2 regions of the Paenibacillus borealis genome follow, and region 2 is predicted to be linked to the other one. Evidence: riboswitches for the same ligand, from Rfam matches in the RefSeq annotation. Region 2 holds a riboswitch; the other holds the start of a gene.
The links. A riboswitch is a leader RNA that binds a small molecule or an ion and turns the genes downstream of it on or off. The one in region 2 is predicted to bind preQ1.
Positions count from the first base shown of each region.

Region 1 (16,276 bases), 2.9 Mb from region 2:
CTGGACATCCCTTTGCCGGAGCAGAGGAAATTACCGTGGAAGCGGCAGCACGAGAACCCTGGGTACAGCATGAAGCCGCCTCGTTCCTCCGCGGAATAGCCGACAAGTGGACGCAGCTGAATCATGTAAAAGTGTGGAACCATGCCGTACTCGGCTCACCGGAGGCGGTCAAACGTATGATTAGCGGAGGAGGGATGGTCGGAGTATTCTCCAAATCGGGGATTGAGGCTGAGGTGGCAGCCGGAATTCTAAGCTATGCCCCGCTACCGGGACTTCATCCCGGCGATGGCGCATTTGTGCTGGCCTGGCGCAAAGATTACACCCTCTCTCCGTTACAGAAGGCTTTTGCCGGAATGGCTGGTGGTGTCGGAATACAGGAGGAGAATTAGCGCGATGGCCTGGAAAGAATGCGCAGTGAGAAGCTTATGGTAGTTTCATCCCTGTGTATAGTTGGTCTTCCGGGCGGCTGGTGCTGTAGCAGGAATTTCTCGATTCATCCGTTATCCAGAGCAGAAATCTGGTGACTTTATATAAAATCCTGCCCATAATACAACATTCCCCTCATCCTATCGGCCCAAATCCAAATTTGTTGTAAAAAAGGCAGCATTTTTCCTTTTCCAAGCGGCCTAGCAGGATTATTCATGTATTTCATACAACAATCCTTCTAAACACATCGATATCCATACACCAAAGTTGTAAAACGTACAACACTTCACTCTCAAGTACGTACTTTGAAGTCTCCATTCTGCCGTAACGATTCAAATGCACAGAACTGAAATTTACATTTCCATAACAAAACGGTATCCCTTAGCGCACGAACGTAACCGCGCTTCAAGAGATACCGTTTATTGAAATATAGAATCCATACCACTTTGTTTATTATCTTTTTCCCGCAACCAGGGTGAAGGTCTTGGGGATTCCCTTATCATATACATCTGACGACAGGTTGGGCTCTTCCACCAGCTCCTGAATAACAAGTCCGCTGGCCGCAGCAGCCGTTACAATCTCGCCGAGTGTCCAGCGCCGCCAGGAGACCACATTAGGTTTGTCTGAACCCGCTGCTTCTCCGGAAGAAGGCATATACTTGGAGTAGGACACCTGCTTCTCTTCCAATGCCGTATCGAAATAATCCCCGCTCACCTTATGCTTGCGCACCTTGGCGGTTGAACCCTTGGAGGAGATCAGCTTGGTCGTTACCGGGTGGAAATCCCGCAGTACGAACTTCCCTCCGGGTGCCAGCAGCTTGTATGCCGTAGTCATAAACGGAGTCAGGTCGGTAAAATAGTGGACAATCCCCATTTCCGCAAATACCAGGTCATACGTGCTGTCCAGTACAGCTTCAGGCAGTTCCAGTACATCTGAGACGATATAATTCAGCTGCACACCGGCTTCCTGCGCCAATTCAGCAGCATACCGCGCATTAGCCTCGGAGAAATCGGCAACGGTGACTTCCGCCCCCAGCAGCCCCAGCGCTACCGCCTTCATGCCGTTGGAACCCATCAGGTTCATAATCTTGCGGCCCTGCACTTCTCCCAGATAGGCATTAAGCGGGAACAGCTTCCCTGCCGGATCTTTGGCCAGTTTACCTGCTGCCTCTGCAGGGGTTCCAAACCGGCTTGTCCAAGCCGCATAAGTATCCTCATTCCACAGCTCTTCGCTGGAAGGAGCAGCCTCACCGTTTAGACCTGCCGGTCCGTTCTGATCTTGTTCATTCATTGCTTTCGTTGCCCCTTTATATGTGTTCTGAAAAAATAATGTCATCGGTCTGCCTGTATGACGCTTATTATGATGCGTTCGGCAGACTGTCCTGAAGCTTGAGCGCCTTCCTGCGTCCGGAATACAAATAGACTCCAAGGCCGGCCATGACCAGCACGCCTCCTGCCCACTGCAGACCGCTCAGCTGTTCACCCAGCAGCAGGAAAGCGAGAATACTCGCGCCGACCGGCTCTCCGAGAATATTCATTGAGACTGTAGTCGCAGACGCATACTGCAGCAGCCAGTTAAACAGAATATGGCCGAATACGGTCGGCACCACTGCCAGCAGTACAAAAATGCCCCATTCCCGGGCCGGATAATTGAAGAAAGGCGTACTTGTTACCAGATTGTAAACGGCAAATACGATAGCCGCAGAGATGAATACAATCAGGCTGTACAAGTACGAAGGCATACGCGCCACCAGCTTCTGACCGATCAACAGATGCGCCGCTACAGCAACGGTTCCGCCCACAGACAGCATATCACCCTTCAGGTTCTCGGCGGACAGCCCGATGTCGCCCCAGCCGATAAAAACTACCCCAAAGATTGCAATAGCCATCCCCAATATGGCAGAGGCGCTGTTTCGCTCTTTATACAGTATGTACGCACCGAGCATAATGAATAACGGCTCCAGGGCCATGATCATCGTCGAGCTGGCCACGGAAGTGTAATTCAGCGAGCCCATCCAGAGCAGGAAATGAAGGGCCAGCATCACACCGGAAGCCCCCAGCAGCAGCCAATCCTTCAGGCGCAGGGCACAAGCTGCCCCGCTGTAAGGACGCGCGAACGGCAGCATCAGGAGCGAGGTGAACAGCAGCCGGTACATCCCCTGAACGGACACCGGAGCAGACGACCATTTAATGAAGATAGAAGAAAAGGATATGGCCACAATTCCGATTACCATCAGCAGAGGAACGGGAACGGGCGGTTTTTTGGGATTCATAGCGGGATGCCCCTTCGTGTTTGTGTAAGACTCATTATGTTAATTTAACGCAAATTACAGAAAAAAGCAGCAGTTTTTCATTAATAAAGGCATGAACTCCGTCTTCCGGCGGATTCCATGCCTTATATGAGCCTATATCCCGTGCTAACAAGCAGCTTCGGTTACGGCTTAAGTACAACCTTGATACAGTCTTCTTCCTTCTCCTGAAATACCTTGTACCCGTGCTCCGCTCTGCTGATCGGCAGCCGGTGGGTGATGATATCTGTGGGATCGAACTTATTCTCCTTAATCATTCTATACAATGCCGGCATGTAATGAATGACCGGAGCCTGGCCCATCTTCAGTGTGATATTGCGCTCAAAGAGCTGCCCCAGCGGGAACAAATTATAGTTCAAGCCGTAGACTCCTACGAGCTGGATCGTGCCGAACTTGCGGACCACTTCAGTGGCAATGCGGAATGCACCCAGTGAACCGCCCTGCAGCATTAAGGCTGTCTCCACCTTTTCTGCCACCGTCTTCTTCGCATCAAGGCCTACACAATCAATGACCACATCCGCCCCGCCGCGCGTAATCTCCTTCATGTGCTTCTCGAACTCTTTAATTTTCTCGAAATTAAAAATTTCCACATTATTCGTCTGCTTCGCATGCTGCAGCCGGTAAGGAACATGGTCTACAGCTATCACACGGGATGCGCCTTTCATCCAGGCGAACTTCTGTGTCAGCAGGCCTACCGGCCCGCAGCCAAGCACGATTACGGTATCCCCGGGCTTCACACCGGCATTCTCTACCCCCCACCAGGCGGTAGGAACAATATCCGAGAGGAACAGCAGCTTCTCGTCCTCCATTTCGGCATCCTCCGGAACGACAAAAGGACCGAAATTACCGTACGGTACCCGCAGCAGTTCGGCCTGTCCTCCGGCAAAACCGCCGTAAGTATCGGAATATCCCAGATACCCGCCGGTATCCTTGGCATCGTTCGCGTGGTCACACTGGCTCTCCATCTCATGCTGGCAGAAGAAGCATTGGCCGCAGGCTACATTAAAAGGAATAATAACACGGTCGCCCTTCTTCACCCTGGTAACCTCCGGTCCTACATCTTCTACAATTCCCATGGGCTCATGCCCGATAATGTAATCATCATGCATTCCGGGAAGTTCTCCATTATAGATATGCAGGTCCGATCCGCAAATGGCAGTTGAGGTAACACGTATTAGGATGTCATCCTTCTTCTCAAGCCGCGCATCGGCGACTTCCTTAACTTCGACTTTCTTCTTACCCTGGTAGGTTACTGCCTTCATGTTGAGCGTCACTCCTTCAGAAGTAGGGTTATGGACATAGCCGGCTGTACAATTCAAGCTACACTATGTTATAACCCTAAATCCTCCGGCTTTATCCGTGCAGCAGCGGAGAATACATCATAAGCGCATGGTTCTCGGCGATGGCCTCATCACCCGCCAGCTCCCCTGTATGGGTAAGCACCCTGCGGCGGATGGCGTTGCTGCGTACGTACCCTCCCCACGGCTCCAGCCGGATTACATGGCCGTCTTCATAGACCTCATAATTGTAGAGCTGCCGGCTGTCACAACGCCACTCCCCGTGCAGGTGAGTCTCATCCAGATGCAGCTTCAGCTGGTATGCATACTCCGTATCATTTCTAAGCTGCAGATCCAGATAGTTATAGGAACAGGTTGCCCCGCTGCCAAAAGGCTGGGTCCGCTGCTCATCAGGAAAAACATCATAGCTGTGCCGGTGCCGTTCAGTAACCGTGAGCGGTGTATGCAGCGCCATCCAGTAGATCAGATTCGATAATTGGCAGAGTCCGCCTCCCGTTCCGGAACGGAAACCGCCATAATGCAGTACCATGCCATCCAGATACCCTTTCCTGCGGGTCGGCTTGCCGATACTCCGCCAATAGGAGAAAGTCTCGCCGGGGCGTATTACAAGCCCGTCCAGCTTGGCAACAGCCAGGCGCAGATTCGTTATTTTATTGTATTGAAGCTGCATATCGACATTGCGCAGGCTCCGAAGCAGGGGGGTGGCATGGCTGGCCGCCTCATAAGGCAGAGCTTCCGGGTGAAGTTCCTTGGCGAGTACACCTGGTGCTGTGATCCATTTCCAATATCTTTTCCAGATAAAATAGCGCTTGCCTGCGAATAATCTCAGTCTGGAGCGGCGGATGGGCTTCATTGCGGAAATCACCGGATTCATCGGAACGTTACTTCCTCTTCTGAGCGCAGCGTAACCAACCCGGAGCCAAGCGCATCATTATGCTGCTTTACGATTTCTTCACCAGTGAGATTGTTATTATCGAAGGTACTATGTGCATCCTTAACCAGTACACTAGAATACCCGAGGCTATGTGCGCGTCTGCTGGTGGCATTTACACAGTAATCTGTCTGCATCCCGCAGATGACCAGATCCGTAGCTCCAAGCCGTTCAAGCTCCCCCTGAAGTCCGGTGAGGTGAAAAGAATCCGGTGTTGTCTTCCCGATTACCTTCTCCCCTGCCTGAGGTGTGATCCGGCTGCTGATCTCCCAGGTAGGTGTCCCCTTCACAAATTCACCCTCTTCTTCGGTATGCTGGATGTAAATCACCGGAATCCCGGCCGAACGGGCCTTGTCCAGCAGTGAGCTGATCCGCTCCAGAACACCTGCTTCGTCATACAGCTTCATATCGGGATAAGAAAACATCGCCTCTTGAACATCAATGATCAGTAGTGCGGTTGACATCATCAATTCCTCCTCGGCTTGTCTTTTTGTATAGTGTTAGGGTATGACCTGTTATTCTCCTGCCGCAGACCTTCTCCTGCATACCAGCACTAATGCTCCCTAATATTATAACTGATAATTCACTCCGGAAGCTTATCCGAGATCACAAGGATAAAGGTAGCAAGCGGTCCCAGCAGCAATGACAGCAGAAACCAGTTCAATCCGCTCCGGTTTTTCCCTTGGGCAATTCCGGCGTTGATCAGTGCCAGCGTCCCCCACCCGGCGTAATATCCGTTTTCCATTTCAATCCCCCCAATATTTCATCATTCTTTCAAGTATATTACAGCTGGAAATACAGAGGTTTCCGTTGTTGTTGCGAAAATCCGAATTTATACAATGAAAAGGACGTCCGCAATGCGGACGTCCCGTCTCAGGTTTATATCATGGCCAAGCCCTACTTACCGCGTTTATTATGCCAGATCAGCGCATGCAGCTGCGGCAGCACCCGCGCCCGGTTCATCTGCGGGTCGGCAATTACCAGATTGAACAGCCATTCCAGCCGGCCCAGCAGACGGCCTGAAATGTCGCCTTCCTCCGTGACATTGTCGTTGCCCGGCTGAAGAAACAGCGGGACCTCCGGGTACTTGAAATGTACCTTCCGGGCATATTCATAATCCTCCTGGTTAAATACAACCACCTTCAGGCTATGAGCAGCCTTACCATGGTTACCGACTCTAAGCATGATCTCATGCAGCTTATCCCAGTCAGTCTTCATCCCTGAGCTTGGCGGCTTGGGGCTGATCGTCAGCACATCAACATCGTTAAACCAATCCTGCCAACGGCTGCCCTGTGTCTCGATAGCCGCCTGGATACCGCGTTCGTGGAGCAGGGTGATGAATTCGCCTATGGCCTCCCCGATCAGCGCCGGATTGCCTCCGGAGATGGTTACGCAATTGAAATTCTCACCTGCCAGCTCAAGCAGCCCGGCGAGAATCTCCTGGGGTTCCATCATCGTTACTTTATCTTTCGCCGAGCCATCCCAGGTGAAGGCGGAGTCACACCAGCTGCAGCGGTAATCGCAGCCGTAGGTGCGGACGAACATCGTTTTGACGCCAATGACTGCCCCTTCCCCCTGGATGGTCGGGCCGAACATTTCAATAACAGGTATTTTACTCATGGTCGCAGCCTCCGTACAGACGATAAGACGGTCCCTCTTCCGGAATATCTGCAGCCAGCACCTCTGCCCAGGAGGTCGGAGTCTCCCACAGCTTAACCGAGTACACCGGCAATGAAGCCCGCTTCAGCTCATAAGCGATGTATGCTGACATGTTCTCCGCCGTCGTGCGGAACGACAGCAGCGCCACCTTGGAGCCGGTAGCCGTAAGTGTCTCCAATACAGGCTCATTGCCCATGGCCAGAAAAGCATGATCCAGACGGTCGACTACAAGCTGCTTCACGGTCGCTTTGATATCGCTGAAATCGATGACAAACCCCTCATCCGACTGGCCGTGCTCCAAGGACGGAACGCCCTTCAGCACAACTTCCAGCTTGTACGTATGCCCGTGCAGATTGCTGCATTTCCCCTTGTGTCCGATCAGCTGATGGGCAGCATCGAAGGTGAATATTTTGCAGACAGATACTTCACCCTGCATTACAGACCCGCCCCCTGGCGCTCCGCCTCATATTGCTCAAGGCCGCGCTGGCGCAGCAGACATGCCGGGCAGGTGCCGCAGCCGCTGCCGATGATCCCGTTATAGCAGGTCAGTGTCTGCTCGCGGATATAGTCGAAGTACCCAAGCTCATCGGCCATTTTCCAGGTTTCTTTTTTGTCCAGCCACATCAGCGGGGTATGAATCACGAACTCATAATCCATCGACAGATTGAGGGTAACATTCAGTGATTTTACAAACACATCCCGGCAGTCCGGATATCCGCTGAAGTCCGTCTGGCAGACACCGGTGATGATGTTGCTATAGCCCAGCTGTTTGGCCAGAATCGCTGCAAAGGACAGGAACAGCAGGTTCCGCCCATCTACAAATGTGCTCGGGAGCTCCTCCCCTTCACCGGCAGCGATTTCGATATCGTCCCGGGTCAGAGCGTTCGGGGCCAGCTGATTCAGCAGTCCCAGATCCAGAATATGCTGCTTCACCCCAAACTTAGCGGCAATCTCCTTGGCGACTTCAATCTCAGCGGCATGCCGCTGATTATAATTAAAAGTAACAACCTGAACCTCCTGGAACTGCTGCAAAGCCCATACCAGGCAGGTCGTGCTGTCTTGGCCGCCGCTGAAGACGACCAGTGCTTTTTTATTCATCGTAATTCTCTCCTCCTTATTGTTCTGTGTGCGGGGAAACTGCCGGATTAACGGTTATCCACTTTCTCCGGATACAGGTCATGATTCATCAGCCGGTGCTCGGCCATGGCCTCATATTTGGTCCCCGGGCGCCCCCAGTTGCAGTAAGGATCGATGGAAATGCCGCCGCGCGGCGTGAACTTGCCCCAGACTTCGATGTAACGGGGCTCCATCAGCGAGATCAGATCATTCATAATAATGTTGACACAGTCTTCATGGAAATCCCCGTGATTGCGGAAGCTGAACAGATAGAGCTTCAGGGATTTGGATTCAACCATTTTGATATCTGGAATATACGAGATGTACATCACACCGAAATCCGGCTGTCCGGTAACGGGACACAGGCTGGTGAACTCCGGGCAGTTGAATTTGACAAAATAATCACGGCCGGGATGCTTGTTATCGAACGCCTCCAGAATCTCCGGAGCATAGCCGAACTTATACTTCGTACCTTGGTTGCCCAGCAGGGTAACCTCCTGCATTTCCTCTTTCAGTCTGCCTTCTGACATGACAAAAAACCCCTCTCTTTTCCCTAGGCTCAAGGCCTGAACTGGAAAGAAGAACGAGATTCCGAAAACCTGGCTCTACTAAGATGAGACACGCGGCATAACAAGAAATAAGTACAGGCAAATGCCCGTACTCTTTAAGCCCCCGGGTATCCGGTAAGCTGATCCTGCCTCTGGCGGTCTTAGTTTTTTATAGAGGGAGTTTGCGAACCTCTCCTGCGCTTGTGCACGCAGATTTCTTCTTTATGCTTATGACTATACATATGGTGCGTCTTGAACTATACCATGATTGCAGGAGGGTTGACAACCCTCACAGCTGATCCAGAATCAGCGAGCACAGCAGCCCCATGGCAGCAATAAATCCCGTAAGCGGTCCGCCGTCCTCATAGGCTTCAGGCATCATGCTGGAGGAGACCATCGCGATAATTCCGCCCCCGGCAAAAGAAGCAATCAGCGCCTCCGTATATCCGCTTGCATGGTCCATAAACGAATAGCCGGCTCCCGAAGCTGCGGTGGAAATAACCAGAACGCCGAGCCACAGCAGCATAATTTTTCTTTTGCCGTAGCCGTCCTGCTTCAGCCCTGCCGTGCTCGACAACCCTTCCGGAATATTGCTGATAAAAATAGCGATGACCAGCAGCAGACTTACACCTTGGCCGGCAATCAGGCTTGCTCCGATCATGATCGACTCAGGAATAGCATCCAGTACGGTTCCGGCAAAAATAGCCAGGCCGCTGCCGCCTTTACTCTCCGTCTTCCCTGAAGCTCTGGCTGAGCGTTTGCGGCCGGCGCCGCCTTTTCGCGAGATATACCAGTCAAACAGCGTGAATACCAGCGCTCCCGCAGTAAAACCGATGATCGTCGGGGCCAGCCCGCCGTCACTCGCGGAATCCTCCAGCAGCTCATAAGCAGCTGCACCAATCAGTACGCCTGTTCCAAAGGCCATAATGAATCCGATCAGCTTGTTTGGAATGGACAGGAACAACGCCAGCAGTGCCCCGAGTAATACAGCAGAGCCGGAAATGGCTCCCCACATCAATGCACCCCACATTAGGCTCACCTTCCCCGTTTATGTATTGTTAATAGAAGTGCATAGATGTAGTTTACACTCTAATGGGGAACTGCAAACAATGTATCTTCCGGCGGACGGCTGCAGCTCCCCGATTAAAGCGCGAATTTTCTTTTTATGCCATGAAATATTAATACCGTTAATTAATACGATGTGGCGAACCTATGGATTCAATTGCCCGGAAACGGGTAACTTAGAATTAACAATCTCTTACTAACCAAAGGATGGGATCCTATATGGAACAAAACGTACAGAAGCTTATAGATTGGCTGGAGGCGCAGGAACATGCAACCCTGGTAATCAAGAAACAGGAGCTGGATGACCAGGATACTGTCCACTTTAATCTGGAGACTGTAGACTACCGAAACGCCGAGGATGTCCTTGATGAATACCTGGACAGTGCACTGATTCTGCGGGGTTCGGGGAATACCCTGAATGCTGACGGTGAGCTTGTGCCGCTTCCGCAGCCAAATTATGAGATCGCAGTGAGCGGGCTGAAGCTGAATTCAGTAGCAGAAGATAATGTCGAGCTGCAGACGGACAGAGCGAAATATTCGCTGGCCTTGAGCTGAATGAACTAGTACTACCTTAGACACATAAAGGCCATGGGTGAAGCTTACCCATGGCCTTACATACGTCTATTGATTCAAATATAAGAAATTATCAGCTTAATTATACTTCTTCGCCGAGAATCTCAACTTCCGTCTCCAGCTCAACATTGAATTTATCCTTAACTGTTGCACGCACATGCTGAATCAGTCCGATATAATCACTTGCCGTCGCATTATCCGCATTAACGATGAATCCGGCATGCTTGCGCGATACCTCTGCTCCGCCGATGCGGGTCCCCTGCAGTCCGCTCTCCTGAATCAGCTGGCCGGCATAACGGCCCGGCGGCCGCTTGAATACACTGCCGCATGAGGGATATTCCAGCGGCTGTTTGGATTCACGGAGATAGGTCAGCTCATCCATGGAGGACTTGATCGCCGCAGGATCACCCGGCTGAAGCGCAAATCTGGCCTCCAGCACAATATACTCTCCGCTGGCAAAGATGCTTTTGCGGTATCCCCACTGAAGCTGATCGCCCTGCATAATCACGAGCTGTCCGTCCTTGTTGATTACAAGTGCACTTTGCAGCACATCCTTAACCTCACCGCCGTAAGCTCCCGCATTCATATACAGCGCCCCGCCTACCGTTCCGGGAATACCGCAGGCGAACTCCAGACCCGTCAGCTCCTGCTCCAGCGCATACCTCGAAGCGTCGATAATCTTCGCCCCGCACTGCGCGTAGAGCAATCCGTCCCGGATGCCCATTTCCGTCATGTCAGAGGTCTGAAGCACAATGCCGCGGATGCCCCCGTCCCGGATAATGACATTCGAGCCGTTTCCGAGTACCGTAAGCGGTATATGATGATCATGCGCATATGTAGATATTCTCTGAATTTCATCGTAAGTAGCGGGTGCGGCCCAAATATCCGCTCGACCGCCCATGCGGGTATATACCAGATCCTTAAGATTCTCGTGGCGCTTCAGCGAGCCTGCTGTGACCAGCTGCTGCAAGTCCTCATATATGTTGTCAATATTCATTCTTCATGCTCCTAACTCTATGAAAATGATGATCGTGATCATCTGCCTGCCTCACACGTGCATCGCGGCAACCACAACTTTAACAACGAACAGGCTCCCTTGTCAATGACAGGAGCCTGTTTGGAAGCAGCATACAGCATTATTATGTTTCATTATTCCCGATTATAACCTATTTCCCGGCCGCAGCACGCTCTGAACGGAATTCTTCCCTTCTCTCAGCCCGCTCCCCCTCTTTCATCCGGGGACAGGTATAGCAGAGACGGCCGCCTTCAGTCCGGTAATACATACAGCAGCGGTTGCGCATCTGTACAGTCTGCTCCGGATCCGTGAGTGATTCAATCCTCCGCACCTTCACATGAAACGGATTCCGGGGCATCTGGAATACTTCAGCAGACATTTCGTCTTTCAGATAGCCGTAATCTGCTTCAATCCGATTAAGCATCTTAGGATCTGTAAGTCCGGCTGCAAAGGAATCCACATAATAATTGAATTTGGACGGCATCTGTCCCCAGATCTCGCCGAGCGATAGACCGCTCACCTGTGAAATGCTGCGTACCAGCGGCCCGGCAGTTTCTTGATAGAAACGGGCAAATACATCATTACGCCACACTTCCCTGCCCTGTTCTGCCTCAGGCCCCTGCTCCGTCTTCCACTCGTGAAGGGAGAAGGCAATCCGGCAATATCCGTCTGCAGGTATGAGATGAATACTCAAATTCATGAGGCTGAGATCGGGAACGATTGATAATCCTGTAACTGAATACTGAACCGCAAGTGCAAGATTGGACAGATAGCCGCCGAAATATGCAGCAGCCGCTTTATCGTCCAGTGCTTTCATTAGCGGCCCGTAAGTGTCCACAAATGCCCTCATGCCTTGCTCCTGCACCAGATCAATCGCAGCAAAAGAGTGCAGGGCTCCCTCCGGTTCTTCAGGATGAAGATCAAACTTGTTGCCGAATTCCTTAATCAATAGATCGTTCATTGCGCTGCTCCTCTCCGCTCCACTGGCCTGTACAGCTCACACTTACAGTCCGGCTGCCTTGTACGCGGCCAGTTCGTAAGGAAGGCACAGCGGCACTCCGGTACGCGGATCTGGTACAATATCAGCTTCAATGCCGAACACTTCACGCAGGACTCCCGGAGTCATTACATCAACCGGCGCTCCTTCACTGATTACATTGCCGGATTTGATCGCTACCATATGCTGCGCATAACGGGAGGCATGGTTCAAATCATGTACAACCATGATAATTGTCCGGCCTTCTTCCTCGTTCAGCTTCTGCAGCAGCTGCAGTACCTCCAGCTGATGGGCCATATCCAGGAATGTCGTCGGTTCGTCAAGGAATAGAATATCTGTCTGCTGTGCCAAAGCCATTGCAATCCAGGCCCGCTGACGCTGTCCGCCGGAGAGCCGGTCAATCGGACGGTCGTGGAACTCTGTCATGCCGGTAACTTCGATTGCATTAGCGATGATGCTGCGGTCTTCAGGTGTCATTGTGCCGAAGCCCTTCTGATGCGGGTAGCGGCCGTAACCAACCAGCTCAGATACTGTCAGACCGTCAGGTGCAGTAGGATTCTGCGGCAGAATCGCCAGCTGCTTGGCCACCTCTTTGGTGGACAGGTTATGAATGGATTTGCCGTCGAGCATGACGCTGCCGCTCTTCGGCTTCATGATGCGCGCCATCGTCTTCAGGATAGTAGATTTACCTGAGCCGTTCGCTCCAACCAGTGCCGTAATCTTCCCTGTGGGAAGCGACAGGTTCAGCCCCTTTACAATCATCGCCTCTGCGTATCCGATACTCAGCTGTTCTGTATTCAAACGTTCCGACATGATACTCACTCCTTAGAATTATAATTTTTGATGAGAACTTCGCCTATGAATGCCTATATTAAGCCTTCGATTTAGCCAAAAGATATAAAAAGTACGGGGCTCCAATGATCGCCACAACAATACCCGTAGGGATCTCTGTAGGCTGCAGAATCCAGCGTCCGATGGTATCTGCCGTAAGCAGCAGCAGCGCGCCGATCAAAGCAGCAGCCGGCAGCATGATCTGATGCCGCGGGCCTACAAGCCTGCGCGCCAGATGCGGTGCAATCAGTCCAACAAAGCCGATGCCCCCGCTTACCGAGACACAGGCACCTGCGAGAGCAACAGCGGCGGCCAGCAGCAGACGTTCCCGCTCCAGCGGCAGGCCAAGTCCCTTGGAGGTTTCATCCCCCAGGTTCAGTACGTTAAGCACCCGGGCTTTGTAGAATGCGAACGGCAGCAGGGTCAATATCCAGGGGAGCAGTGCCAGCACGAACCGCCAGTCTCCGCCCCAGATTTTGCCGGCCAGCCAGATGGCTACGAACTGATAATTCTGCGGGTCCAGCCTTAATGACAGGATCAGCTGAAAAGCATAAATGCCGGCACCTACGGCAATCCCGATTAGGATAAGCCGTGTAGGCGAGAGTCCGTCTGCTCTCCGGTAGGAGAGGAAGTAGATCAGTGTGGCCGTAAGAGCTGCACCTGCCAGCGCCAGCAGCGGAAGAACAAAGATTGGTGCTGCCGTGGTTGCCGGGACAAATGAGATGAAGATCAGCACTGCAAAACCCGCTCCGGCGTTTATCCCTAAGGTTGAGGGTTCAGCAAGAGCATTGCGCGACAGGCCTTGCAGAATAGATCCGGATACTGCGAAGCCCGCCCCGATGAGCAGTGAGATCACTATACGCGGCAGCCGGAAATCAAACAGAATCAGCTTCTGCTGTTGGGTTCCTTCTCCGAGTAGAGTATGTAGAACATCTAGTGGTGATAAGCGCATGAAGCCGGTATTCATACTGACTATAAAAATAACAACGATAAGTACGCCAAGCAGCGCTAAAATGCTGGCTTCTCTGGTGCGGCGCGCTTTAGCAGAGGGTACTAACATGGTCCTGTTCATTACAGCTCCCCCTTGCGCTTGCTGGCCAGATAGATGAAGAACGGTACACCGATTACAGCAATCAGGGCCCCAATTGGTGTTTCATAAGGCGCATTAATCATTCTCGCAGCGATATCGGCAAAGATAATGAGAATGCTGCCGAGTACAGCCGAGCAAGGAATAATCCAGCGGTAATCCACCCCAACGAGATAACGTGTAATATGCGGAATCATTAATCCGACAAAAGCAATCGGCCCCACCGTCGAGACCGCCGCTCCGGCAAGAATGACCACAATGATCATCCCTGCGGTCTGTACCAGCCGTGTACGCTGTCCCAGTCCTGCGGCAACATCCCGGCCCAGGCTTAACAGCGTGATAGAACGAGAGAGCACCAAAGACCCGATTAATGCTGCAGCGACCCAAGGAAACATAATCTTAAGCTGGGTCCAGTTCGCTCCGCCAATCCCGCCTGCCATCCAGAATGCGATATCCTGGGAGAGGTGGAACAGAATCGCGACGCCCTGGCTGACCGCCAGCAGCATGGCACTGACTGCTGCACCCGCAAGGGTCAGGCGAAGCGGGGTCAGCCCGCTGTGTGACAGCGAACCGATGCCGAAGACCAGCAGTGATGCTACTGCCGCTCCGATGAAGCAGTAGATCATGATATACATGAATGAGAGCGAAGGCGCAAAGGCGAACGCCAATGCCAGGCCGACGCCGGCTCCGGCGTTAAGTCCCAGCAGTCCGGAATCGGCCAGCGGATTGCGGGTCATTCCCTGCATAATCGAACCGGCAACCGCAAAACATGCACCGACCAGCGCTCCGGCCAGAGCCCGGGGAATCCGCAGCTCCCGGATGACCTGGTGCTGCGCCAGCTCCGGATTGAAGCGGAACACAGCTTCCCATACGGTAACCAGCCGGATATCCGCTGCCCCTAACGATACGGATAACATCAGGCCAAAGACGATCGCGGCACTCCCCAGCAGTAGAATGGTGACTGCAGCTACCGGCCGGGACCTGACGGGCTTGTCCCCTGCAGCAGTTGAAGGATTAAGCGTAGAACGTGTGGATGAAACCATAAGCCGTCTCCTAACAGGATTATTACTTGCTTCTAATTGATTATCATTCTCATTATCGCAAATATATGAATATTGTACAAGCAGATAGCACGTAAACTATGCTGTACTCTCTCAATCTTTAATTAATTTAAAAAAAGGTGCAGATCATCGCATCCGGGGATACAATGACCTGCACATTCTCTGCCGGCATAGGCTGATTACCGGCCCGTTAAGCGCCGCTTACTTCACAAGACTGCTCAGGGCATCATCAATTGTTTTAGAGTTAGCTATAGGACCGCTGTACAGCCAGCTGGTTGCTCTGCCAAACTCATGAACATTCCCCGCCTTAACAGCCGGAATCCCCTTCCAGATCGCGCCATCCGTAATTTCAGCAGCATCCGCCCCGTCACTGTTCACAAGGATGATATGATCTGCAGTCAGCTCAGATAATTTCTCAAGTGAAATCGGGTTCCACGTTGCTCTGGACTCTGCAGGAATTTCGGTGACCAGATTCGGGAGCTTCAGTCCAAGATCTCCATACAATACCGCTCCGCTGCTGCGGGTTTCGTCTACAATGAAGAAACTCTTGGAGACCAGCCAGAGAATGGCAACCGACTCATCGCCGATCGCAGCAGAGATTTTGGCTTTAGCATCCGCCGCTTTTTGATCATACGCTGTAATTGCTGCTTCTGCTTCAGGCGTTTTGTTCAATAGCTCGCCGATCTTGAGCAGCGATTTGCGCCAGTCCTTGCTGACTTCGTCGCCGAGTACATACGTAGGTGCAATTTTGTTCAACTGGTCATACAGGCCGTTCTGAACAGTACCTTCCGATTGTACGATGTGGAAGTCCGGTGCGAAGCTGGTTACGGCTTCCAGTGGAAGGTCATAGCTGATGGTTGGAACATCTTTAAGCTCAGCTGTGAGGTATTCCATAGTACCGTTTGTAACGGACCATTGGGCAACCGGAGTCACGCCGAGTGCGACCAGATAATCTTCCAAATAAGAAGCAAGTACACGCTGCGGGTTCGCAGGGATAGTGACTTTATGTCCCATTGCATCAGTTACTGTTTGCTCTACCGCTGGAGCTGTTGTTTCTGCAGGTGCAGTTGTTGCTTCGGCAGTTGCTGCAGGTGCCGTAGTTGCAGCTGTTCCGTTATTGGCCGCATTGTTATTTCCACATGCGGATAATAGCAGTGTTGTTGTCATGAGTCCGGCCATAGCCAGCTTCATGCTTGTTGATCTATGCAGGTTTAACGAAAACATTAAAAAACCCCTCCTGTATGTACATTCATTTATTGGTCAAAGGTGATTGTGGCCTTCGCCTCACATAAACTGATGATATTGATTCTCATTCTCTCTGTCAACTAAATTATAAGTAGTCCTGTATAAACATGCTGCGC
Region 1 is NZ_CP009285.1:4,550,059-4,566,334, forward strand. Features, by position in the region: gene PBOR_RS18940 (LysR family transcriptional regulator) at 1-389, shown strand, start outside; gene PBOR_RS18945 (class I SAM-dependent methyltransferase) at 880-1,716, opposite strand; gene PBOR_RS18950 (DMT family transporter) at 1,784-2,698, opposite strand; gene PBOR_RS18955 (zinc-dependent alcohol dehydrogenase) at 2,860-3,996, opposite strand; gene PBOR_RS18960 (VanW family protein) at 4,088-4,906, opposite strand; gene PBOR_RS18965 (cysteine hydrolase family protein) at 4,903-5,430, opposite strand; gene PBOR_RS37420 (hypothetical protein) at 5,547-5,708, opposite strand; gene queE (7-carboxy-7-deazaguanine synthase QueE) at 5,861-6,583, opposite strand; gene queD (6-carboxytetrahydropterin synthase QueD) at 6,576-7,058, opposite strand; gene queC (7-cyano-7-deazaguanine synthase QueC) at 7,058-7,720, opposite strand; gene queF (preQ(1) synthase) at 7,768-8,268, opposite strand; PreQ1 riboswitch class I at 8,442-8,485, opposite strand; gene PBOR_RS18990 (ZIP family metal transporter) at 8,576-9,316, opposite strand; gene ymzB (protein YmzB) at 9,571-9,906, shown strand; gene murB (UDP-N-acetylmuramate dehydrogenase) at 10,007-10,921, opposite strand; gene PBOR_RS19005 ((2Fe-2S)-binding protein) at 11,091-11,900, opposite strand; gene PBOR_RS19010 (ABC transporter ATP-binding protein) at 11,943-12,749, opposite strand; gene PBOR_RS19015 (FecCD family ABC transporter permease) at 12,808-13,827, opposite strand; gene PBOR_RS19020 (FecCD family ABC transporter permease) at 13,839-14,897, opposite strand; gene PBOR_RS19025 (ABC transporter substrate-binding protein) at 15,117-16,139, opposite strand.
Region 1: another riboswitch for preQ1. It lies ahead of queF (preQ(1) synthase); the one in region 2 lies ahead of PBOR_RS07135 (queuosine precursor transporter).

Region 2 (16,276 bases):
TTCAAAGCACACCCGTATACAATTGTGACATAACAAGCAGGCTGCGCATTATGTCTTCCGGACAAAGGCGATGAGATCAGATTGTTCATATGCGGTTGTATAGTGACTGTGCGGCGTTCTCGAAGCAGTTGTTCCAATCATGACCCATCGGCCTCCCTTCTCTAAATGATAAACCCAATAATAAATGGCGCTGCTGCAGATTGTCAACCCTGAATCTGGTAAAGTTTGTTTTATGTGAACTACACACCACCTATGAGGTGGGTGCTTCTTGGTCAATAGAGCTAACACTCCAAGTTTACCCAAGCTTGCTGGCTCGTTCCTAGCCCATTGTGCCATTTACATGGCTAGTTTCAGAAGATTGGCAGCCGCATTCCGATCTCGATCGTGCTCCGTATGGCACTCTGGACAAGACCATTCCCGTACAGCCAGATTCTTGACTTCTGCGTTTTTGTAGCCACAATAGGAACAGAGTTGACTGCTTGCATAGTTTGGAGGGGCAATGATCAACTGCCGATCATACCATTCCGCTTTGTAGGTCAGCAGTTCTCGGAATAATCTCCAGGAGACTTCGGATATGGCCTTCGCTAACTTATGATTCTGCAGCATGTTCTTTACACGCAAGTCCTCCATCACGATCACTTGGTTTTCGTGGATCATTCGGGTGGACGTTTTGTGCAAGAAGTCTTTCCGCTGGTTTGCTATTTTTTCATGCAGCTTCGCCATTCGGAGTTTGGCCTTGGTTCGGTTGTGGCTTCCTTTTTTCTTTCGGGATACGCTTTTTTGCAGCATTATTAATCGTTGTTCCGATTTCCGCAGATGTTTCGGATTCGCAATCACTTCACCCTCTGAGGTCACCGCAAAGCTTTTCAGTCCTAAATCGACGCCAATTTTCTGGGCTGCTATAGGCAATGGCGTGCTTTCTGTTTCAACTCGGATGGACGCAAAGTATTTGCCGGATGGTGTTTTAGAGATAGTACAGGATTTGACCCGTCCTGAGAAAGGGCGGTGCATCCGGATTCGGATTCTGCTCTTTAGCTTTGGGATTTTAAGCATACCGCCTTCAATTCCAATCGTTCCTTTTTGATTGTTTGTTGTAAAGCGGTCTGTATGTGTTTTCTTGCTTTTGAATCGGGGGAAGCCCATAGTCTTCTTCTGAAAAAATTGTTTGTACGCTTGGTCCAGATGGAGCTGGACATTGGCCAGGGCGAGGCTGTCGATTTCTCGGAGCCACGGGAATTCTTTCTTGTAACCCGCAGGTGTTGTATGGAGCATCGTCGCTGTGATGTGGTAATGTTTGATCTTATCCGATAACATTTTATTGTAGATAAAACGGACGGCCCCGAATACGTTAGCCAAATAGTGTTGCTGCTCACGGTTAGGATAGATACGGTATGTATACGCTTTATAGATAAGCAAACGATGCACCCCATTTCCAAACATTCACAAAAAAATTATAGCACATACGTTCTTATGATAGGAAACTTTTTTCCATATAAAGGAAAGACCGTAGTCATTCATCCCGCCACTTTAGAAGTCGGGGAATTCTGACTACTTATTTAAATTTCGACCAGTCCTGGCTGCTGTTCTCCAGCAGGTGGCCGAAATCATTCTCCAGACGTTTCTGCTCCGCCTTGCGCTTGTCCTCCGCTTCCTTAATCGCGGCGTCTTTCTTGCCTTGCTCTTCGGCCTTAAGCGCATCGGACTGCGCCTTCAGCTTGTCCAGTACATCCCTGCTGAGCAGGTCTTTGAGCGTTGCCGGAGCATCCGCCGCCGCAGGGCGCGGAGCCGGGGTTATTTTCTTCTTTTTAGCCAAGTGAAATCATCCTTTCAAGCCTTGCATATAGTTCAAATTTGTTTTAGTTATAGGTCTTTTCGTTTATAATGTACAGTAAGAGGTGAGCCTAATGAAATCCACAGAGTTATGTCCAAGGTTACAAAAAAGCATGGATATTATCGGCAGACGTTGGACGGGCTTAATCATCTATCAGCTTCTGCAGGGACCGCAGCGCTTCGGCGCCATCGAGGCTTCGCTGCCCGTCAGCGGCAGGCTGTTGTCCGAGCGTCTGAAGGAACTGGAGCAGGAGGGCATCGTCCTGCGCGAGGTTTTTCCCGAAACCCCTGTAAGAATCCAGTATTCGTTAACTGACAAGGGCCGGGCCCTGGAATCCGTCATCCGTGATTTGCAGGTATGGTCGGAAGACTGGATCACAGAAGAGGAATGCCGGTCTGAATCATCCGCTTCTCCGCAATAATCTTTACGCTCAGCTTCTGTATTAGCCTTATATAAATTTACAGCTTGCGGCCTATGATAACAAGGTCACGCGCAATGCCGTCCAGCACAGCGACACCCGGCAGCAGGCCCCACTGTTCGAAACCAAACTTCCGCAGCAGGGCGAGACTTGGCTCATTGTGGCCAAACACAAAGCCGACAAGATTCTGCAGACCAAGACGCGGACATTCTTCGACCGCCTTGGTCAGCAGAATACTTCCGGCGCCGCTGCCGCGGAATTTCTCATTTACATAGACACTGATCTCTGCCGTTCCATTATAGGCCGGACGCCCGTAGAACGACTGGAAGCTGAACCAGGCCGCAATTTCACCGCCTTGTCTCAGTACCCATAGCGGACGATGATGGCTGTTATGCTCATGGAACCACTTCACTCTGTCCTCCACGGCCACCGGTTCCAGATCCGCTGTCACCATTCTTCCGGCAACCGTCGTGTTGTAAATCTCCACAATCGCCCCCAAATCCTCAATTGCTGCATCCTCTATGCTGTAACCTTGCCAATCCATCTGTTATTCCTCCTAAAAGTTATATCTGGTATGTGAAATAAATCCGGGTTATTCCCAATTTCCCTCATCCTATCGGCCCAACTCCAAAATTGTTGTACAAAAGGCAGGATTTCAGCTTGTTCAAGCGGCTTGGCAGGACAATTCTTGTATTTCATACAACAATCCTCCCAAACACCTGGCTTTCCATGAATCAGAGTTGTAGAACGTACAACATCTATGTCTCATCTAAGTCTACAGTGCTTGCTAAAAGTCCCCGTTCTGCCGGTAACGAATCAAATATAAGGAATTGATTGACGTGTGCTTCCAGTCCCACAGCAACTGACCAGTAACTTGTATGGTTGTTGTCTAGAGTACGGCTTATTTAGCAAGACATTTACAGAGATTCGCTCATAATCAGTTGACGTTTGTCCACTAGTTTCATTGCATTGCGGAAAACGAGGCTACTTCAGTCCTGTCTGTTCCAGACTCCACTTCCACAGACGCGCAGCGTCTTCTGTATTCTTCGCCCGCGGTGACAATTCCTTGATCTCACGGCGGTAATAATATTGCCCGCTTACTTCGCTCAGCTCAGGCGCAGTCGCCAGATAAATAGCCGTGTCCGCGCCCTTCTCTGGAGTCAGGAAGAAGTAGGACAGCAGCTTCAGCAGAGAGCGCCCGAAGCCCGTCTCCCGGTTCACTCCGATGCTCGTTCCCACCGCGCCCGGATGCACACAGTTCACAGTAACTCTGGTGTCCTTCAGGCGTGCAGCCAGCTCCCGGGTGAACAGGATGTTGGCCAGCTTGGAACGGGCATAAGCCTTGGCCGGATTGAAGCCGCGTAACAACGTATGATCCTCCAGATGCAGTTTACCTATCTTGTAGGCACCTGAAGCCACTACCACAATCCTGCCTTGCTCCGCCGCCTTCAAAGTACCCAGAAGCAAATTCGTGAGCAGAAAATGACCCAGATGATTCACGCCCAAATCCTGCTCGTACCCGTCGGCCGTAAGCTCACGTCTGATGGCGACCACGCCGGCATTATTGATCAGAACATCAAGCACAGGATAGCTGGCCGTAAATTCCGCGGCAAAAGCGCGGATGCTCGCGAACGAACTCAGGTCGCACAGCATCAGCCGGATTTGATCAGAGCCGCTCTGGCGCACCGCTTCCGCAAGAGCTTCCTCCCCGCGTTTGCGGCTGCGGCAGGCCATAATTACACTGGCCCCTCTGCGGGCCATTTCCACTGCCGCAGCCAGTCCCATGCCGGAATTCGCACCGGTTATAAGCACGGTCTTTCCTTTCATGGACATCTTCCCCTCTCTTGCGGGCCAGCCAGCCTGGGGCATGACGTAGCCTTTTCAGAGTATATGTTTTATGATAATGTTACATCATTTCACAGGGTTAAAATAGCCCCTGGGCGTGGAATAGCTTCTCAAGAAGTGTATTCCCGGTTAGAAGCAACTTATCCAATACAGGGGGCAGGTATATGGCTACTATTGAAGACTTCTTAAAGCTGGACATGCGTATAGGAACTATTCTGACCGCAGAACCGTTTCCTGAGGCGCGCAAACCGGCGATCAAGCTGCAGATCGATTTCGGGGAGATTGGCATCAAAGCCTCCAGTGCGCAGATCACCAAACGCTACACTCCGGAAGAGCTGATCGGCCGGCAGATTGCCGCCGTCGTGAACTTCCCGCCCAGACGGATTGCCGGCTTCCTCTCGGAAGTCCTCGTCCTTGGCGGTGTGCCGGAGGAAGGCGATGTGATTCTGCTGGCTCCCGGGCATAGAGTTCCGGACGGGACGCCGGTTGCTTAAGGTTGTACAGGAAGCGGATGCTCGCAAAACTTAAGATTATGCTTCCGATGCGAGTTTTGTATGATGATGATTCAGGAAGCGGATGCTCACAAAACTTTTAAGGAGGTGAATCCGGAGGCTTTCCGGAAGAATATGAATTTTGGGCCTAATGTTACCGTATTGACCGTACCTATGCTGTCCCCGGTTATGGGACCGACCGTAATTTACCCGGTGCTGCTGAAGGACGGTGACGGGCTGACGCTGATCGATACCGGCATGTTCGGCCAATATGATTCGCTGGTTCAGGCCATCCTGCAGGCCGGCGAACAACTCTCCAGCATCAAGCGCATTATCCTAACCCACCAGGATATTGATCATATCGGCAACCTTCCGGTGCTGGTCCGGGAGATTCCCGGTGTGCAGCTGTTCGCGCATCCCGGCGATATTCCGGTCATCTCCGGCAGCGAGTCCATGCTCAAGATGACACCCGAGCGGATCACTGGGATGCCGCAGGCTTTTCAGGAGCAGATCAATGCTTTTCTGGAGCAGCTTACACAGCTCGGTGAAATCACGGAGCTGCATGACGGTGATCAGCTGCCTTGGGGCGGCGGGGCCGAAGTGATCCATACCCCCGGCCACACTCCGGGTCATATTTGTCTCTACCTGCCGCAGGAGAAGCTGCTGCTCGCCGCCGATGAGCTGCGGGTCGCAGACGGCAGGCTGGCCGGACCGGCTGAATCGGCCACGCCGGATATGCCGCTTGCACTGCGCAGTCTGCGTAAGCTCGATGGCCTGCCTGTACAGAGCATCGTCTGCTACCATGGCGGACGGTATGACGGCAGCCCGCAGGTGCTGATTGATTCACTTGCGGGCGGACTTTAAGCGAGATTGTCCGGCTGCGTATAGTACTAGTGTGGCTATAACCTGGTACAGATACACAACAAAGGCTGTTCCCTAAGCAGAATTGCACTATAGGGAACAGCCTTTGATAAATTTATGATCAGGTCATCCAGAAACTTATGGCTGGCCTATTTTTAATGCGGAATTACAGATCGAAAGAATTACAGAGTGAACGGACACAGATGACGTTATTTTGCTAAAAATGTTACTCTTGACGTTTATGCGGACTCAGGAGCCCTTATCCGGCATATTTCAGACCAAAATACTGGAAATGAATGTCATTAAGGTCATCTGAGTCTGCAACCGACAGAAAGCGGGCTGTTATCCGAAAACAAGGGCTCTCCAGTCCGCATAGTTGCCGGATGGCCATGAAATCCCGGTGCCCTTATGCTTAGAACTTGGTTAAGACTTTGATTAAGACCTTGATTAAGACCTTGATTAAGACCTTGGTTAAGTGCCAAAGGAAATACGCGACAGATGCAGCTGTCAGTCCCTCACTTCCAGTCAGGCCGCAGCGCAATCAGCTTATCATCCTGCGCGCGCGGGCTGCCTCTGCCATCGCGGTTATTGGTCATAAGGTACAGGGTACCGTCTGGCCCTTCCGCCACATTGCGGATCCGGCCATACTTCTCTTTAAATAAAGCCGTAATCGCAGGCTCACCATCCGAAGGAGACAACGATACCCGCAACAGCTCCTGCCCGGCCAGACCGGCAACCAGTAATTCGCCGCTCCAAGGCCCTTGCGTGATAAAGGTCATGCCCGACGGTGCCCAGGTCTCCTCCCCGCTGTGTGCCAGCGGAGTCTTCAGCTTCAGCTTCGCGGCTCCGGTCTCATCGCCTTCAATCAGCGGCCAGCCGTAGTTTGCCCCGGCCTGAATGATATTAAGCTCATCATGGCGGGACTGGCCGTGCTCGGAGCTGTACAGCACACCGCTCTCCGGCTGCCAGGCCAGACCCTGCGGATTGCGGTGGCCCATACTATAGACCGGAGATCCGGGCCACGGATTATCTTCTGGGATGCCACCGCTGGTGGTAATCCGCAGTATTTTCCCGCCCAAACTGGTCTTATCCTGCGCCAGCTCAGGCTCATAGCGTTCACCTGTGGTGATGTACAAGTAGCCGTCAGGGCCAATTTTGATCCGCCCGCCGTTATGATTGGTGTCCCCCGGTATATTGTCCAGCAGGACCTCCTTTATCTCCGCTTTGCTGCTGCCAATCTTGATCCGCAGTACCCGGTTCGCCACTCCGCCTTCGGCATTGCGGTAAGAATGATATACATATGCAAATCCGTTGCTCTCAAACTCCGGATCAAGCGCAAGTCCCAGTAATCCGCCTTCTCCTTTGCTGACAAAGGGGGCGAGAAGTTCCAGCAGCGGAGCCTCACGAAGCTTGCCGTTCTCTATAACGCGCAGGCTGCCGGGCCGTTCGGTGAAAAAAATCCGCCCGTCCGGAGCGAACGCCATCTCCCAAGGCACATTCAGTCCGTGCGCCAACGGTTGAGCGGTATAAGGGAAGGCAGACGAAGCTGGCGGCTTCGTAGCGGCAGCAGTTACTTCCGGTGCCTGTGTGCTTCCAGATGCACCCTTACCTACACTGGCAGACGCTCCCGGGGTTCTTGTCACCGGTGTTTCGGTCATCGTAGTCATTGAAGATGGAAGGGCAGTTCCGGCAGGCTGTGCGTCAAGCCGCGGATTCTCAACTGTCAGCTGTTCTTGCATACTATCTTGTTCAGAAGAGGTGCAGGCTGACAGCAGTCCCATCAGCAGGACCAAAGCTCCGCGCAGCAGAAATGTACGGGAGAGGACCGTTGTTCTTGTTCCGGACATATTCATAACCTCCTGAAAGTTTTTGTGAGGCCAATCTCAAAGAATTTGCTTCATGCAAAACCCGGTTTGGAAGTATACCATTTGGTGTAAATTGGAACGTAAACCAGAAATGATTTTGGCAACTATTACCCGGTGCTTAACTTCACTAAACTCCCTTTAGCATCCTCACCAGGAACGTGCAGCCTCCCGGATTATGAATTATAATGAGAATATTGCTGTTTCAAGCGTGTATATGAAAGGGGAACTATTGCAATGAATGAAGCTCTGCTCAAACTGGAGCGAGGACTTACAGGCGGGGGCCTGGATGCTCTGCTCGTAACTGATCCTAAGCATGTATACTATTTGACCGGCTTCGCCAGCAACCCGCATGAACGTTTTCTGGGCCTGCTGCTGATCCGCGGCGAGGAGCCCGTGCTGATCGTTCCGGCGCTGGACGCTGAAGCGGCGCATGCCGCCTCCTCGGTGAAAACTATCCTGACGCACAGCGATACGGACAACCCGTACGAACTGCTTAAATCCCGCTTCGGCGGTGCGAATCCGGGCAGCTTCGGCATCGAGAAGGAGCACTTCTCCGTCAGCCGTTATGAGTTGCTGGCAGACGCCATCCCGGCGGGGTCATTCAGCGACATCGGCCATCTGCTCCGGGCTATGCGCGCCGTCAAGACACCTGAAGAAATCCGCATTATGAAGCATGCCGCCGAACTTGTCGAGGAGGTTCTCCGCCGCGGCCTGTCGCATGTCAAAGCCGGTGTCAGCGAGAATGAGCTGGTAGCGGAGCTTGAATATCTGATGAAAAAAGTCGGTGCCTCTGGCCCCTCCTTCGACACTATGGTGCTCTCCGGCCCGAACACGGCCCTGCCGCATGGCGTACCGGGCGAGCGCATCATCCAGCCGGGCGATCTGCTTATGTTCGATCTTGGCGTATACGCCGGAGGATATGCTTCCGACATTACCCGCACCTTCGCTGTAGGCGAAGTCAACAGCAAGCTGACCGATATCTACAACACTGTGCTTGCTGCCAATGAAGCCGGTATTGCCGCCTCCGTTGCAGGAGCCACCTTCGGTTCTGTCGACAAAGCAGCGCGGGATGTTATTGAAGCCGCCGGTTACGGGGAATACTTCATGCACCGCGTCGGACACGGTCTCGGCATGGATACCCATGAATATCCTTCGCTGCATGGACTCAACACGGATATCATCGCAAACGGCAACGTCTTCACCGTAGAACCGGGAATTTATGTTCCAAATCTTGGCGGCGTGCGCATTGAGGATGATGTGCTCGTTACGGCAGAAGGCCCGCAGACGCTGACCAGCTTCCCCAAAGAATTGACAGTGCTGAGCCTGTAATTCAGCAATTGCAAAAGCCCCAATCTCCGGTTCACTGGAGTTTGGGGCTTTTTTATATAAGACTATTCTATGAAATATTGCGCTTGGTCTCCTGGGGCCTGACTGTCTGCTCTTCTTCAGCGAATTTAAAGGAACGGGCAAGGTAGAGCACCGGTGTGCCTGCGCCCGTGAGAAGGAATTTGGCCAGATAGGTGGTCAGTAGAATCTCTGTCCATACCTTCAGGTCATAGGTTCCGGCAAACGCAATCGTGCAGAAGATCAGAGTATCGACAAAAGAGCTGATCATTGTGCTGCCGTTAGAGCGGATCCAGAGCTGCCGCGAGCTGCCATAGTACTTGCGGATCCATGCATACAGGCGCACATCCAGAAACTGGCTGATGAAATATGCGGTGAGACTGCCCAGTGCGAGCCTCGGCATCAGGCCGAAGATCGTCTGGAGTGAAGACTGGGCAATATCCGTCTCCTGCGGCTCAAATATAAGCACCATCTGCATAATGACGGTAGTCATCAGCAAGGTGAAGAACCCGAACCAGACAGCGTTCCGCGCTTCAGCCCGCCCGTATCTCTCATTCAGCAGGTCACTGGTCATATATAACGTGACATACATCGTATTCCCCAGCGTCATCACGATATCGAAAGGCATCGCAATCGTCTTGGCTACTTGTATATTGGCGACCACGGTTGCCATACCTACCCAGGCATAGAGCCCTTTTTTACCGAACAATCGGTAGCAGAGCAGAAAAAACACAAAATTAACGACAACAAACAAAATACCCCATAACAAATTGAACATATTACTGATTACTCCTCCTAGTTTTGTTTACGCGGGATGGTTACGAACCGCGGATATCCACTTTTAGAACTCTTTTAGAACTCTTGTAGCACTCTTATAGAAACAAAACAATAACACTCTATCATAGAAGAAGCTAACATGCTATGAAATTTTAAATTTTCATGAAAACAGCGTGTAATTCACTTTTTTCGGTAAATTGGTGATAGACTCGTTAAATATTCAAATTTTTCTGAAAAATAATGCACAATAGAGCAAACTTTCACTATTCAACCTGAGGTTAATTCTATAGAATAGTTATCAATCACATTTCCCGTTAACGCTAGCTTCATATATGACCTACACCAATGGAATATATTGCTGCTTGCCTGGCTCTTTGTCGGGCTGGGGATTTCAGATGCAATTGACAGAAAAGGAGAGAAAGAAATGTTCCGTTTCAAAAAATCAATTAGCCGCAAGTTTACGCTTCTGCTGTTTGTCGTTCTGTTACTCACTTCTCTTTTGCTAAGTATCAGCTTCTACTTCATATCCACCAACATCATTAACAGTTACGTTCTGCCACAGATCAATAAGTCTCTGACGGCCTCAGCCCAGGATGTATACAAGAACCTGAATGCTACAAGCGCGCAGCAGGCCCTTAACAAGAATGAACAGGCAGGAACTAATGTAGAATTCTATTTCGAGGAAAAGCGGAAGCAGCACGATGTGGAGACCATCTTCCTCATCGATCTGAAGGAAGGCAAAGCCACTGTCCTGGTCGCTGACCATAGCGCCAAGCTTAAGCGCGAGGAATCCATTGAGGTATTGCCTGCCATGGAGCAAGCCTCCAAGGGAAAAGCAGGACTTAGTGAAATCTATAGTGATAGCCATGGTATACATAAGAGTGCATTTGTTGGCGTTCCCGGCACCACAATGCTCGTTGGTGTAAGCTCGGATGTCGGCTTTATTCAGGAAAAGATGAGCAACATTCTGTGGACCAGTGCGGGAATCACCCTGCTGGCACTTATTGTCGGACTCTCCGGCGCTACACTGATGAGCCGCAGAATCATCCGTCCGATTAAATTGCTGGCAGCCTACAGCAACAAGCTGGCCGGCGGCGATTTCACCGAAGCACTCACGATTAAAGGCACCGATGAAGTAGGCCAGCTCTCCGAGAGCTTCCGGATCATGAGCGAGCGGCTAAAAGAGATGATCGGACATGTGCTGGATACATCAGGTACCGTAGTTGCCGATTCCAATGATCTGAAGGAACGCGTTCAGATTCTGAACAATATGGCCGAGCAATCCGCTATTTCCGTAGAGGAAATCGGTAAAGGCAGCACCACGATTGCTAGCAGCGCACTGGATAATTCCCGGGCTATGGATGAGATCAACATCGGCATCCAGCATATCGCTTCCGCTGCCGGTGAGGTCACGGAGCAGATCAGTGAAGCCTCCGCCGAAGCCATGGGCGGTAATGATATTGCCCAGAGTGCTGTGCAGCAGATGCGCCAGGTGGAACAGGCCTCGGTGCAGTCGCTGGAGCAGTTCCGCATCATGAATGAACGCTCCCTGATGATCGGGGAAGTTGTGCAGGGGATTACCGAAATTACGAAGCAGATTCAGATGCTGTCGCTTAACGCCTCGATTGAAGCAGCACGTGCAGGAGAGCATGGCCGGGGATTCGCGGTCGTGGCCGGAGAAGTCCGCAAGCTGTCAGAGCAATCCAAGGAATCCAATGAGCAGATCCGCGAATTCCTGCTTGGGCTTCAGGAAGATATGAACCACTCGGTATCTGAGATGAACCACGTGAATGCAGAAGTGGCTTCAGGTGTGAACAAGGTTGTTGAAGCGGGCAATGCCTTCAATCATCTGCTGATTCTTATTCAGAGCATCAACCATAGCATTCAGTCCGTATCTGCCGCTACCCAGCAGATTTCGGCAGGCACCGAAGAAGTCAGTGCCTCGGTGGAAGAAACGGCACAGATTACGGCCAAGTCGCAGCAGAGCGCCGATACGCTTGGCGAGAACTCCGCACGCCAGCACCAGGAGCTGGAAGGACACGCACTGACCGTCGAGCACCTGCACGAGCAGGCTGTGAAGCTGCAAAAGGCTGCCCAGCAGTTCAAAATTTAGCTGTAAAGCTGCTTAGCAGCAAAAATAAAAGCAGTTCCAAAGGCCACGCGGCTGTTGGAGCTGCTTTTTTGTATCTATTCTAATTCGTTGCTGGCAAATTGGGATTCTTAAGGCCGCGCTGTTTCAGCATAAATGTTGTTCGAAATAAATGTTGTACGAATTACAACTTCGATTCATAAATACCCGGGTTTTTAGAAGGATTGTTGTATGTAATACAATAATTTCTCTGATTTTCCGCTTGGAAAAGGAGAATTGCTGCAATTCGTACAACATTTTTGAATTAGGACCGATGTAATCGGCAAAATGTTGTATTTTGGGCAGGATTATAGGCTAATAGCTTAAATTCAGCTTATACAGATTATAGCAGGAGATGATTAGGGCATGTTCAGTGTCTTGGTGCCCAGAGGATGACCGAGACACCGATCACGCAGATCCCTGCGCCGATCCAGTCGTAGAGATCCGGTGTTTTCCGGTCCACCAGCCAGCCCCACAGCACAGCAAGCACGATAAATACACCGCCATAGGCTGCATATACCCGGCCAAAGGAAGGAAACTTCTGCAGAGTCGGGATAATGCCATACGCGATCAGAATTACTGAGCCTACCAATCCGTACCACAGCGGCCGCGATTCCCGCAGCCAGAGCCAGACCAGATATCCGCCGCCGATCTCGGCCAGTCCGGCAACAATAAACAGCAGAACCGCAGCAGCCACCCCTATTCCCCTCTTCCTCGCAAGCCCATAATGTTGTACACGGCATTCATATCCAGATGCGCTCTTACGGCATCCGCCAGCCGGTCAAACTCCTGCTCACGGAGCGCAGCTGCCGAGAAGGTTACCGTTAGCGGCGCCAGCCCCTTGGCTGTCCGTAATCCGTCCAGCCAGCTCCGGCGCAGCTTATCGTTGTGGAACAATCCGTGCAGATAACTGCCCCAGATTCTGCCGTCCGGGGTCCCCCAGCCTTCCGGCACAGCCTGCCCTTCCGGCCCGGCCAGCATGAACAGACTGCGCACGGAAGCAGCATCATGGTTCGTCGTCGTTCCCATATGTATCTCGTATCCGGTAATGGGCATCCCACCGATTGAGGCGAGCGCCTCGGTGCCTAGTTGCAGCGGATGATCCGCAGCCAGCGTTCCGCTGACGCGGACCGTGGTCTTCTGCTGCAGGAACGCCGTTGACAGCGGCAGATACCCGAGGCCCTCACTCTCACCCGGTTCAGTACTCTCAACCGCATGAGGATCAAGCAGCTTCAACCCCAGCATCTGATACCCGCCGCAGATTCCGGCAAGCTGCTGCGTCCCCTGCTCCAACGCACGCTCTATTGCCTCCGGGAACCCCTGCTCCCGCAAATACTGCAGGTCGGCCGCCGTATTCTTCGTACCCGGCAATATGATGACATCCGGCGTTCCCAGCTCGTCTGCTGACATGACATAGCGCACGGCAGTATCCGGTTCATCCGCAAGCGGATCGAAGTCCGTAAAGTTAGAGATCCGCGGATAGCGGATAACCGCGATATCAAGCTCCCTGGCGGATTCTTCGCGCAAACGTCCCGACGTTCCTTCCAGAACTACGGAGTCCTCTGCCTCAATCCGCAGCTGCGGCAGGAACGGAAGCACACCCAGTACCGGAATGCCTGTACGCTCCTCCAGCCAGTCCAGCCCGGGCTGCAGCAGCGATACATCGCCGCGGAATTTATTGATAATGAAGCCTTTGACCCGGGCCCGTTCATGCGGCTCCAGCAGCTCCAGCGTCCCGACGATGAAGGCAAACACGCCGCCCCGGTCAATATCGGCAACCAGCAGCACCGGCGCATCCGCCCAGCCGGCCAGATTCATATTGACGATATCCCGCGCCTTGAGGTTGATCTCAGCGGGGCTGCCTGCGCCTTCCATCAGTACAATATCATAGGCCTCCCGCAGACGGCCAAGCGCATCCATCACCGTCCCTTTGGCTTCGGGGAGAAACTTCTCACGGTATTCTCTCGCACTGAGCGCGGCATGCGGCACACCATGCACCACGATCTGCGCACTCATCTCACCGGACGGCTTCAGCAGGATCGGATTCATGTCGCTGGTAGCTGTAATGCCGAAGGCTTCCGCCTGCATCCCCTGGGCGCGGCCGATTTCTTTGCCGTCCGCTGTAACATAGGAATTCAGCGCCATATTCTGCGATTTGAACGGTGCCGTGCGGTAGCCGTCCCGGGTCATAATCCGCCCAATGGCGGCGGTGACGAGGCTCTTGCCGACATCGGAGGCGGTTCCCTGCAGCATCAGCACGGTGGCTGGCCGCTGCTGGCCCGCTCCATCTGCAACTCCCGGCGCTGCCTGGGTGGTATCTGGCTTCAGCTTATCCGCTCCACCCGCAGGCCCCGGTGCGGCCTGGGCGGCTGCTGGCTTCAGCTTATCCGCTCCACCCGCAAACCCCGGCGCGGCCTGGGCGGCAGCCTTACATGCAGTTGTATCTTCCATGTTCATCTTCCTCGCTTTCTGGCTGCTGCCGGAGTTAAGAACGGCACAGTTGTAGTAGATCGCTGAGCCGGGCGGCGCTGGCCGCTACAGGTTGTGCTGCAGCAGCACCAGCACAAGCAGAACCACCGTCTCGAGCAGCTCTCCCAGCGCGCCGTAGACGTCGCCGGTGAGCCCGCCGAGCCGGCTGCCGATCCGCCGCGCTGCGAGCATGCCGCAGGCTGCCGCAGCCGCCGGCGCCAGGATGGCCGCAGCCGCCAGCTGCGGCCAGGCCCCGCTGCCCGCGCCGAGCGCCAGAGGCGCCGCGGCAGCGGCCAGCGTAAGCAGCGCGGCGCTTAGACGCGCGCGCCGCTCCAGCCGGGCAGGCAGCCCGCCGAAGCTGGCGGCCAGCCCTTCATTGCCGCGGGCCAGCGGATAGCGGGCCATGGCCCGCACCATGTACCAGCGGCTCCAGACCGGCGGCAGCAGGAGCAGCGGCAGCATGCTGTAGCTGCCGCCTTCGATCAATGCCGCCAGCAGCGAGGCCTTCAGCAACAGCAGCAGCACGCAGGCCAGCACACCCATAGCGCCTACGCGGCTGTCCTTCATGATCTCCAGCATCCGCTCTCGCGAGCGGTAGCTGAGCAGCGCATCGGCGCAGTCCATCCAGCCGTCCAGATGCAGCCCGCCGGTCAGCCCCACCCACAGGATGAGGGTGATGACCGCGGCAGGCCAGACCGGCAGCAGCCAGGCTGCAGCTGCCGCGCCTAATGCGGCGCTGAGTCCGATCGCTGCGCCGACCAGCGGATAATAGACCACGCTGCGGCGCAGCAGCTCAGGCGAGAAATCCGGGCTGTATTTGACCGGAAACCGCGACAGGAACTGAAAAGCGGCAGCAGCATCCCCCCGCGCGCTCACAGCAGGTACTCCCGGCTCTTCAGCTCTAGCGGTATCCCGGCCGTAACCAGAAATACCTGCTCACACTGCCGGGCAAGCCGCGCGTTCATCCGTCCGGCCAAATCACGGTACAACCGGCCGAGTGAATACTCCGGCACAATGCCGTCACCTACTTCATTGGTAACAAGAATTAGCGTCCCCTGGAAGCTGGAGACACTCTGCTCCAGTCCGGCAATTGCCTCTTCCACCAGCTGCTGCCGGTCACTGCGCTCCTCTACAGCCAGCAGCTGATTGGACAGCCAGAGCGTCAGGCAGTCCACCAGCACAGCCTGACCGCTGCCGGACTGCCGCTCCAGCAGCACCGATAGTTCAAGCGGCTCCTCCAGTGTCTCCCACCGGAAGCCGCCCTCCTCCCGTTGCTGCCGGTGCAGGGCAATCCGCGCCTTCATCTCTTCATCGAATGCTTGTCCGGTCGCCACATAAACCGCCTGCTGCGGGTCCGCCAGCTTCCGGGTTAAACGCTCGGCGAAGCCGCTTTTCCCGCTGCGTGCGCCTCCGGTTACGAGGATACTCATACGCTCTCCGACCCGGAAACCCCCGCGCTCTCGAAGGTCGCCATCTCCCGCATGATGCGGCAGACCGCTTCAATGAAATGCAGGCACAGCGCACCGCCGGTGCCTTCGCCGAGGCGCAGTCCGAGATCCAGCAGGGCCTCCAGACCGAGGCGGTCCAGCATCAGCTTATGCCCCTGCTCGCCTGAGACATGGGAAGCAATCATGTATGCCGTCGATTCGGGCGCCAGCGCCTTGGCTACCAGGGCTGCCGCACCGGAAATGAAGCCGTCCAGAATGACCGGAATCCGCAGGGCTGCCGCACCGAGAATCAGACCCGCCAGACCGGCAATCTCAAGTCCGCCTACCTTCGAGAGCACATCGATCGGATCTGCCGGATTCGGCGTATTCACCTGAAGGGCGCGTTCGATTACCGATATTTTGTGGCGCAGCCGCTCGTCGTCGATGCCTGTCCCCCGTCCGGCTGCCGTCTCTGGCGGAATACCTTCCAGTGCACATAACACTGCAGCACTTGCTGTAGTATTGCCGATCCCCATCTCACCGGTAATAAAAATCTCCGTCCCGTTCTTCACCGCTTCCTGAGCCACCTGAACCCCGGCCAGAATCGCGCGCAGCGCATCATCGCGGCTCATGGCCGGACCTGCCGCCATATTGTCCGTCCCGCGGCGCACTTTGCGGTCGATCAGCTGCGGATGGGTAATATCACCATTGATGCCGATGTCCACGAACTGAACTTCTGCACCGCCCTGGCGGGCCAGCACGTTCACTGCCGCGCCGCCGCTCAGGAAGTTATAGGCCATCTGCATCGTAACCTCCTGCG
Region 2 is NZ_CP009285.1:1,661,390-1,677,665, reverse strand. Features, by position in the region: gene tnpB (IS200/IS605 family element RNA-guided endonuclease TnpB) at 337-1,410, opposite strand; gene PBOR_RS07180 (YqkE family protein) at 1,553-1,813, opposite strand; gene PBOR_RS07175 (winged helix-turn-helix transcriptional regulator) at 1,905-2,252, shown strand; gene PBOR_RS07170 (GNAT family N-acetyltransferase) at 2,290-2,793, opposite strand; gene PBOR_RS07165 (hypothetical protein) at 2,769-2,948, opposite strand; gene PBOR_RS07160 (SDR family oxidoreductase) at 3,234-4,076, opposite strand; gene csaA (chaperone CsaA) at 4,259-4,588, shown strand; gene PBOR_RS07150 (MBL fold metallo-hydrolase) at 4,649-5,449, shown strand; gene PBOR_RS07145 (PQQ-dependent sugar dehydrogenase) at 5,962-7,293, opposite strand; gene PBOR_RS07140 (M24 family metallopeptidase) at 7,546-8,640, shown strand; gene PBOR_RS07135 (queuosine precursor transporter) at 8,708-9,433, opposite strand; PreQ1 riboswitch class I at 9,445-9,490, opposite strand; gene PBOR_RS07130 (methyl-accepting chemotaxis protein) at 9,857-11,545, shown strand; gene PBOR_RS07125 (YnfA family protein) at 11,931-12,257, opposite strand; gene PBOR_RS07120 (cobyric acid synthase) at 12,260-13,813, opposite strand; gene cobS (adenosylcobinamide-GDP ribazoletransferase) at 14,096-14,905, opposite strand; gene cobU (bifunctional adenosylcobinamide kinase/adenosylcobinamide-phosphate guanylyltransferase) at 14,902-15,459, opposite strand; gene cobT (nicotinate-nucleotide--dimethylbenzimidazole phosphoribosyltransferase) at 15,456-16,276, opposite strand, start outside.